Regions from separate parts of the Microbacterium ginsengiterrae genome, predicted to be linked through region 2. Evidence: riboswitches for the same ligand, from Rfam matches in the RefSeq annotation. Region 2 holds a riboswitch; the other holds the start of a gene.
The links. A riboswitch is a leader RNA that binds a small molecule or an ion and turns the genes downstream of it on or off. The one in region 2 is predicted to bind FMN.

Region 1: it holds a riboswitch for FMN, as region 2 does, so the genes downstream of both, ribD (bifunctional diaminohydroxyphosphoribosylaminopyrimidine deaminase/5-amino-6-(5-phosphoribosylamino)uracil reductase RibD) here and pnuC (nicotinamide riboside transporter PnuC) in region 2, are expected to answer to the same signal.

What each region holds. Positions count from the first base shown of each region.
Region 1 is NZ_JACHMU010000001.1:2,134,349-2,138,755, reverse strand. It holds gene mfd (transcription-repair coupling factor) at 1-111, opposite strand, end outside; gene HD600_RS10395 (GNAT family N-acetyltransferase) at 195-764, shown strand; gene HD600_RS10390 (Fpg/Nei family DNA glycosylase) at 807-1,670, shown strand; FMN riboswitch at 1,750-1,896, shown strand; gene ribD (bifunctional diaminohydroxyphosphoribosylaminopyrimidine deaminase/5-amino-6-(5-phosphoribosylamino)uracil reductase RibD) at 1,947-2,987, shown strand; gene HD600_RS10380 (riboflavin synthase) at 2,987-3,616, shown strand; gene ribA (GTP cyclohydrolase II) at 3,613-4,407, shown strand, end outside.
Region 2 is NZ_JACHMU010000001.1:1,181,637-1,186,043, forward strand. It holds gene HD600_RS05895 (DUF808 family protein) at 1-390, shown strand, start outside; gene HD600_RS05900 (HNH endonuclease signature motif containing protein) at 509-2,083, shown strand; FMN riboswitch at 2,099-2,229, shown strand; gene pnuC (nicotinamide riboside transporter PnuC) at 2,239-2,955, shown strand; gene HD600_RS05910 (J domain-containing protein) at 2,955-3,890, shown strand; gene HD600_RS05915 (hypothetical protein) at 3,950-4,129, opposite strand; gene HD600_RS05920 (RNA-binding S4 domain-containing protein) at 4,246-4,407, shown strand, end outside.

The DNA.
Region 1 (4,407 bases), 950 kb from region 2:
CGCGTCGAGTCCGTCGACGAGACCGATGTCGCCGTCGGTCTGCGCCCAGGTCAGGGCGTCACGGAACAGAGTCGCCTCTTCCAAGGCACGCAGAATCCCCGGAACAGTCACCCGTCAAGCTTAGACGCGACCTCCGACACCGCGGCAGCGTCATGGAGGCGTTCGCTCCCCGCGCACCTCAGTAGCCTTGGCGCATGGAACCCGTCGTCCTGCGCACCGAACGTCTCGTCCTCCGCGCCATCGGCGCCGAGGACGTGGATGCCATCACCACCGCATGCCAGGATCCCGAGATCCCCCGCTGGACCACGGTGCCGAGCCCGTACTCGCGTGAGGACGCCGAGGGCTTCGTCGAGCTCACCGCGAAATGGTGGGACGAAGGCAGCGAGACCGTCTGGGGCGTCTTCCGCGACGACGTTCTGGTCGGCGTCGTCGGTCTGCACCGCATCACTCCGCACCCGCACGGCGGTGTCGCGGAGATCGGCTATTGGGCGACAGCGGGCACGCGCGGCCGCGGGTTCACGGTCGAAGCTGCGCGTGCCGCCATCGACTGGGCGTTCGCGGAGCTGGAGCTCGCCCGCATCACCTGGCGTGCAGTGGTCGGGAACATCCCCTCCGCTCGCACGGCACGCGCACTCGGATTCCGGTACGAAGGGCTGGCGAGGCAGGGCCTCACACACGCGCACGGCCGATACGACGGCTGGATGGGCGGACTCCTGGCCTCCGACGAACGCGCACCGGTGGCCTGGCCGATCGACCTCGGCTGACCCACCCTCCCCGATGTCGGCGGCAGATGGCAGGATGGGCGCATGCCCGAGATGCCGGAGGTACAGGGGCTCGTCGACTTCCTCGGCGAGCGCGCCGTCGGGCATGCGATCACGCGGACGAACGTCGGCGAGATCGCGGCGCTGAAGACGTACGACCCGCCGAACACCGCGTTGCACGGGGCGACGATCACCCGGGCATCACGGCAGGGCAAGTTCATCGTGCTCAGCTGCGGTGACGACCTCCACCTCGTCTTCCATCTCGCCAAGGCTGGATGGTTGCGCTGGTACGACCTGCTGCCGACGACGCTGATCCGGCCGGGCAAGTCCCCCATCGCCCTTCGCGTGGCGCTCGACGACGACAGCGGCTTCGATCTCACCGAGGCCGGCACGAAGAAATCGCTGGCGGTCTACGTCGTGCGCGACCCGCAAGAGGTGCCTGGCATCGCCCGGCTCGGCCCGGAGCCGCTCGAGCCCGAGTTCACCCGCGACACGCTCGCCGGGCTGCTCGCGGGGCGCCGCACGCAGATCAAGGGGCTCCTGCGGGACCAGTCCGTCATCGCCGGCATCGGCAACGCGTACAGCGACGAGATCCTGCACGCGGCGAAGATGTCGCCGTACGCGACCGCCGCGAACCTCGACGACGACGACGTCGACCGTCTGTTCGACGCCATGCGCATGATCCTCACGGATGCCGTGGCCGCGGCATCCGGAAAGCCGCCCATCGACCTCAAAGACGCCAAGCGCTCCGGATTCCGCGTCCACGCCCGCCGAGGAGAGGCCTGCCCGGTCTGCGGCGACACCATCCGCAGCGTGTTCTTCGCCGACCGCTCCCTGGAGTACTGCCCCACGTGTCAGACGGGGGGCAAGACGCTCGCCGACCGCCGCCTCTCCCGCCTGCTGAAGTGACCACCACAGGGAGCACTCCCGCTCCCTGTGCCCGACACGGAATGAAATGCGCGCGCATGCGTTGAGTACACTGAGCATCAAACGTGCTCCGGGGTCGGTGAGAATCCGAACCGGCGGTGACAGTCCGCGAGCGTCGAGGGAAACCGCGATGCCGATCCGGTGGAATTCCGGGACCGACGGTGATGCGAGAGAGATCTCGCTAGTCCGGAAGGGAGGCAGCACGATGCGCGTCAACGCGCCGTCTGCCATCCCCGGAGCCTGGACGAAGGACGACGGATGGCAGTGACCGAGGCGGAGCGCCGCGCGATGGATCGCGCGCTCGAGCTCGCCGTTCGCGGCCCCCGTGGCGTGAACCCGCAGGTGGGCGCCGTCATCCTCTCCCCTGCCGGAGACATCATCGCCGAGGGCTGGCATCAGGGCGCAGGCACCCCGCATGCCGAGGTCGCCGCGCTGTCCGCGCTGGCGCCAGGAGCCGCGCGGGGCGCCACCGCCGTCGTCACACTGGAGCCCTGCAACCACACTGGCCGCACGGGCCCCTGCGCTCTCGCTCTCATCGAGGCGGGCATCTCCCGCGTCGTGTACGCGCTCGACGACCCGGGAGAGGTGTCCGGCGGCGGAGCAGCGCGTCTTCGCGCCGCCGGCGTCCAGGTCGACGCGGGCGAGCGCGCGGATGCCGCGCATGAACTCATCGCGGACTGGCTGAGCGCGCAGCGACTCGGCCGCCCGCATGTCACCGTCAAGTGGGCGCAGAGCCTGGACGGGCGCGCGGCAGCCGCCGACGGGTCCAGCCAGTGGATCACCGGGGCCGATGCGCGCGCGGACGTCCACCGTCGACGCGCGGCAGCCGACGCGATCGTCGTCGGAACGGGCACGGTCCTCGCCGACGACCCCTCTCTCACCGCCCGCGACGGAGACGCGCTGCATGCGCACCAGCCCGTCCCCGTCGTCATCGGTGCACGCGCGACCCCGACAGGGGCCGCCGTCCGCCGCCATCCGCATGAGCCGCTCTTCTATGACACCCGTGATCTCATGGCCGTCCTCGCGGACATGCAGGCCCGCGGCATCCAGACGGTCTTCGTCGAGGGCGGGCCGACGCTCGCCAGTGCATTCATCGCCGCAGGGCTCGCCGATCGGGTGCTCGCGTACGTCGCGCCCGTCCTGCTGGGTGGGCCGCGCCTGGCCATCACCGACATCGGTGTGCCGTCGATCGACGCCGCACGCCGCCTCGTCATCGACGAGTGGATCCCGCTCGGCCCGGATCTGCTCGCGGTCGCGCACCCGACCGCATCCGAACCGCACAGTGAAGGAGTCCGTTGATGTTCACCGGAATCATCGAGGAGATCGGCGAGATCACCACCATCGCACCATCCGGTGACGGCTGGCGGCTCACCGTCCGCGCACCGAAGGCGGCACGCGATGCCGTGCACGGCGAGTCCATCTCCGTCTCCGGCGTCTGCCTGACCGTCGTCGGGTCGACCTCGGACAGCTTCGATGCCGACGTGATGAAGCAGACCCTCGACGTGTCGGCACTGGCGACGGCATCCGTCGGCACCCGCGTGAACATCGAGAAGGCGATGCCGGTCGGCGCACGCCTGGGCGGTCACATCGTCCAGGGTCACGTCGACGGCGTCGGCGAGGTCCTCGAGGTCCGCCCCGGAGACCAGTGGTCTGTCCTGCGCATCGCGATCCCCGCCGACCTCGCGCCGCTCGTCGTCGACAAGGGGTCGATCTCCATCGACGGAACCTCCCTCACCGTCTCGGCCGTGAGCGAGCCCTCGGCCGACCAGGGATGGCTCGAGGTCTCCCTCATCCCCGAGACTCTCGCCGCCACGACCCTCGGCAGCCGCGCCGTCGGCGACCGCGTCAATCTTGAAACCGACATCCTCGCCCGCCATGTCGAGCGCCTCCTGGCGTTCCGGGCTGTCTCGGAAGGAGGCTCACGATGAGCCTTTCCACCATCGAAGAAGCACTCGAGTCGCTGCGGGCCGGTCGCCCGGTCATCGTGGCCGACGACGAGAACCGCGAGAACGAGGGCGACGTCATCCTCTCCGCGGAACTCGCAAGTCCCGAGTGGGTCGCCTGGACGGTGCGGTGGTCGTCCGGCTTCATCTGCGCCCCGATGCCGGCCGACCTCGCCGACTCGCTGAACCTCCCGCCGATGGTCGAGGCCAACGAGGACGCCCGCTCGACGGCGTACACCGTGAGCGTGGATGCCGCGGTCGGCGTCACCACCGGCATCAGCGCGTCCGACCGCGCGCGCACCCTCAACGTCCTCGCCGACCCGGAGTCGACGCCGACGAGCATCATCCGCCCCGGGCACGTCCTCCCCCTGCGCGCCGTCGACGGCGGCGTGCGAGAGCGCAGCGGGCACACCGAAGCGGCGGTCGACCTCATGAAGCTCGCAGGCCTGCGTCCCGTCGGGGCGATCGCCGAGGTGGTCGCGGAGGACGGCAGCATGATGCGCCTCCCCGGGCTCAAGGAGCTCGGCAAGCGCGACGGCGTGCCCGTCATCACGATCGAGCAGCTCATCGCGCACCTCAACACCATCGATCCGCTCGACGGTCCTGTCGTGTCCTCGCGGGCGGGCCGTCGCCGGGTGAGCCTGCGCGCGGACGCCACCGTCCCCACCGACCACGGCGTCTTCCGGTTCCTCGCATACAAAGATCGGGTGACCGGCACCGACCACATCGCCGTCGTCTCGGGCGAACCGGGCGAGACCGCTCTGGTGCGCGTGCAT
Region 2 (4,407 bases):
ATCGACGACATCGGCCTGAAGATGGCCAAGAACGACTCGCGCCGTGTGCGGCACACCGGCGCGCGCATCGTCCGGTCCATGCCTGCGGTGTTCCGGGTGATCAGCGTCGTCGGGACGGTCGCGATGCTCTGGGTCGGCGGACATCTGCTGCTCGGGAACCTCGGTGAGGTCGGGCTGCACTTCTTCAGTGACATGCTGCACGGCACCCACGACCTCCTGGCTCCGCTGGGTGGGGTGATCGCCTGGGTCGGCGAGACGATCGTCGCCGCGATCGCCGGGCTTGCAGCGGGTCTCATCGTCGTGGGGGTCGTGCTGCTCATCGCGCGCCTGCTCGGCAAGAACCCGACGTTCAGCGAGGGCGGCGAGTCCCCGGTCGGCGCGCGCCACTGAAGGATGCTGGTGCGGGACTTCTTCTCCACAGGCGGAGCTCGTTGCCCACTTCCCCACCGTTCCTGAATCACCGCTGACCTGGGATTTGAATGTCTGTGGCCCCCTGTTGGATGGTGTCATGACATCACTCGCAGAGCAGCTCGAGAGTATCGATCGGCGTCTCGCCGACGTGCTCGGCGCGAGCGACGATGCGCGGGGCGAGGCCGATGCCGATCTGCTCGCGGCGGTGCAGGTCCTCGGTCGTATCCGCCGACGCCTCGACGGCGCCGTCTCCGCGGCTGCCGGCCGCGTCGCCGAGCGGGATCGCCCCCTCGAGCGCGCGGCCCGGTTCTCATCGCGGGCCGGATGCCGGGATGCCGTCGACCTGCTGCGGCGAGCGCTCCGGGTCGACGGGCATACGGCGCGCCGATACGCGACCGCCGGCGCGGCGATCCGGCAGGAGCTCGACGTCACCTCAGGAGGCCTGCTGCCGAGCGCATTCCCCGCGCTGGCGGGCGCGCTGGAGGACGGCGAGTTGTCGGTGGAAGGATTCCTCGCCTGCGCCGTGCCGTTGCAGAAGTCGGTGAGGATCGGTGCCGCCGACCGCCTCGCCGCCGACGCGCTGCTGGCACGGTTCGCGCGCGGTCTCGAGCTCGACGACACCATCGCAGACACCGACATCGCCAACCACCCCGACCTCGACGCGTCCGATGCTCGACCGGGCCCGGCGCCGACCACGGACGAGCTGTCAGGGGTGACGGCACACATCCTCGCCCGGATCGACCCCGACGGCGCAGAACCCGACGACCGCGCCGGCCTCCGCCGCCGCCATCTCACGATCGGTGCGCTGCGAGCGGGGACGGTCCCCGTGCGTGGCGAGTTGTTGCCCGAGGTGGCCGCCCAGCTCCAGAAGCTCATCGACAGCCTGACCAACCCACGGGTCGACAAGGAGAGCGGGCCCGGCGGTCTCGTGCACTTCCGCCCGTCCGAGCCCGGCATCTACGACGGCGTCGAGGCGGGCAAGGACGCCGACGGTGAGGCGCGCGCCGACGGGATCCCGTCGCACCGCGCAGAGGCTCCTCCGGCGGAGACAGCTGACCTGCGCAATCACGCGCAGCGGCGACACGATGCCCTGGCGACGGTGCTGACGATCGCCGCGGCCTCCGGCGACCTGCCCGCGCTCGGCGGCGCGGCTCCCACCCTCGTCGTCTCGGTCCGCGCAGACGATTTCGTTGGCCGCGCGGGGCGAGCCACGATCGACGGACCGGGGTACGACGTCCCTCTCGGCGTGGCCGACCACGCCGCCTGCGCAGGCCTCGTCCAGCGGGTGCTGTTCGACGAAGACGGAGCGATCGTCGCCATCGGTACGACGGGGCGCATCTTCAACGCCCATCAGCGTCGCGCCATCATCCTCCGCGACAAGAAATGCGTGATCCCGGGGTGTGAGATCCGCGCCGAATGGTGCGAGATCCACCACGTGCACGACCACGCGCTCGGCGGACCGACCCATACGAGCAACGGTGTACCTCTTTGCTGGCATCACCATCGCACGCTCGACACCGGTGCGTGGCAGATCCGCATGCGCGACGGGACGCCGCAGATCCGCGGACCGCACTGGTGGGACCCGTACGGCCTGTGGCGAGCACCTCATCATGACTACCGCGCCGTCGACACCGCGATCGATGCGGTGATCGGCGCCGCGCTCAGCGGGTAGAGTTCCCCCGAACACACATGTGCTCCGGGATCGGTGAAAGTCCGAACCGGCGGTGACAGTCCGCGACTCGCAGGCTTTCCGGTCTGCGATTGAACCGGTGGAATTCCGGTACCGACAGTCAGAGTCTGGATGGGAGAAGCACACAGGGGGAGATCATGGACGTCCTGCGATGGATCGTCGACGCCTTCAATTCGCAGTGGGTGCTGCCTGGCGGGCAGTCGCTGCTCGTCCGCGAGGTGGTCGGGAACGTCTTCGGTCTTGCCAGCGCGCTCGGAGGCATGCGCCGCAGGGTGTGGGCGTGGCCGGTGGGGATCGTCGGCAACCTGCTCCTGCTCACGGTCTTCCTCGGCTCGATCCTCAGCCCTGAGCACTCGTTGCCGAACCTGCTCGGTCAGGCCGGGCGTCAGGTGATGTTCATCGCGGTGGCGATCTACGGTTGGATCCGCTGGCGCCAGGCTGTCTCCGGCGCGGGCAGAGTGACGCCGCGCTGGGCCTCGGGTCGCGCGCGAATCGGACTCGTCCTCGTCCTCATCGTCGGAACCGTCGCCCTCACTCCGCTCTTCCGTCTGCTCGGCTCGTACGAACCGGTCTGGGCTGATGCATGGACGTTCGTCGGATCGCTGCTGGCCACGTACGGGATGGCGAAGGGCTGGACGGAGTTCTGGCTCATCTGGATCGCCGTCGACGTCGTCGGCGTGCCGCTGCTGTTCAGCGCCGGGTATTACGCCACCGGTTTCATGTACGTGTTCTACGGCGTCTTCACCGCGGTGGGCTTCGTCGTGTGGTGGCGGGCCCAGGCGGGCGCCAAACCTCAGATCGAGACCGTCATGCCCGACCCGCGCATAGGCGGGGGCGACGAGAATAGGGAGTGATGTTCGACAGCCCGCTCTCCGCCTCCGCCTACGACGTGCTCGGCGTCGACCCCGACGCGACCGCGGAGGAGATCAAGCGGGCGTTCCGGTTGCGGTTGCGGCAGACCCACCCGGATGCCGGGGGCGACGCCGGTGCGTTCATCCAGGTGCAGCGGGCATGGGAGCTCATCGGCACAGCGGAGGCGCGCGTCGCGTACGACCGCGGCCACGGATTCGCGACGGCGTCGAGCACCGAGACGTCCGAGCAGGACTGGAGCGTCTGGCGCGCACCGACCGCGCGCGCGGACAGCCGGCCCAAGGCGCGCGCGTACGGGCATCCGGGAGGATGGCGGCGCGAACGCTTCCTCACCCTGATGCGGGAATGGGCCGGTCACGGTGTCGAGGTCCCCGACCCCTACGATCCTGCGCTCGTGCGCTCGGCGCCCCTCGAGATCCGGCGCCTCCTCGCCGACGCCCTCGCCGAAGAGGCCACCGCGGCGACCGTCTCCGACCTCGGGATGGGGTTCACGGTGTGGCACGACGTCGCGGCCGGTCCCGGCGCCGGCGAGAAGCTCGACCACGTCATCCTCAGCCCGTCCGGTCTGTACGGCGTGATGTCCGAGGACTTCGCCGAGCTCGCGCGCTTCCGCCGCGGGGAGATCATCGGCAGGAACGTCGACGGACTCGCCCCGGTGGCGACCCTGCTCGCCCGCATGCGGGCGATCGCGCGCGCCGCGAAGGTCCGGTTCGGCGGTGCGATCATCGTGCTGCCTGATGATGACCTCGATCAGGCCGTGACACCGCTCGGCAAGGTCCGGGGAGTCCCCGTCGTCGTCGTGCGTCGCAGCGCGCTGAGCATGGTGCTGCGGCAGGGCGTGCCCGGTGCGCGCGACATCGGCGGGAACGAGCTGTTCGACGTGCGCACGCGGCTGCAGCAGACCGTCCGCTTCGTCTGAGGCCCCGCCTCACGCGGCGCGCATCACGTCATGCGGCGCGCATCACCACGCGGCGCGCATCACCTGTCGCCGGAGCGGAACAGCCCTCTGAGCATGAAGAACACCACGATGGCGACGACCAGGACGATCGCCAGCTTCGCGATGAACCAGAGCACGGAGAAGAGCACGCTGACCAGCCACCACGCGATGACGACCGCGAGGATGACGCCGAGGATGGTCCAGAGGGAGTTCTTGGTCATGACCCCAGCTTAGGGAGCGCCTCCCGTGGCGCGGAGCCTCTTGCGTGGATCAGGCGCAGCTGCAAGGCGGGCGATGCTGCACGGCGCGCATGGGACGGTCGGTTAGCATTTCAGGCATGACGCACTCCGATCAGGTCGACGACGTCCCCATCGGCGGAGAGGTCATCCGACTCGGACAGTTCCTGAAGTACGCGGGTCTGCTCGACTCCGGCGGTGACGCCAAGGAGATGATCATCGACGGTTATGTCCAGGTCAACGGCGATATCGAGCGGCGTCGT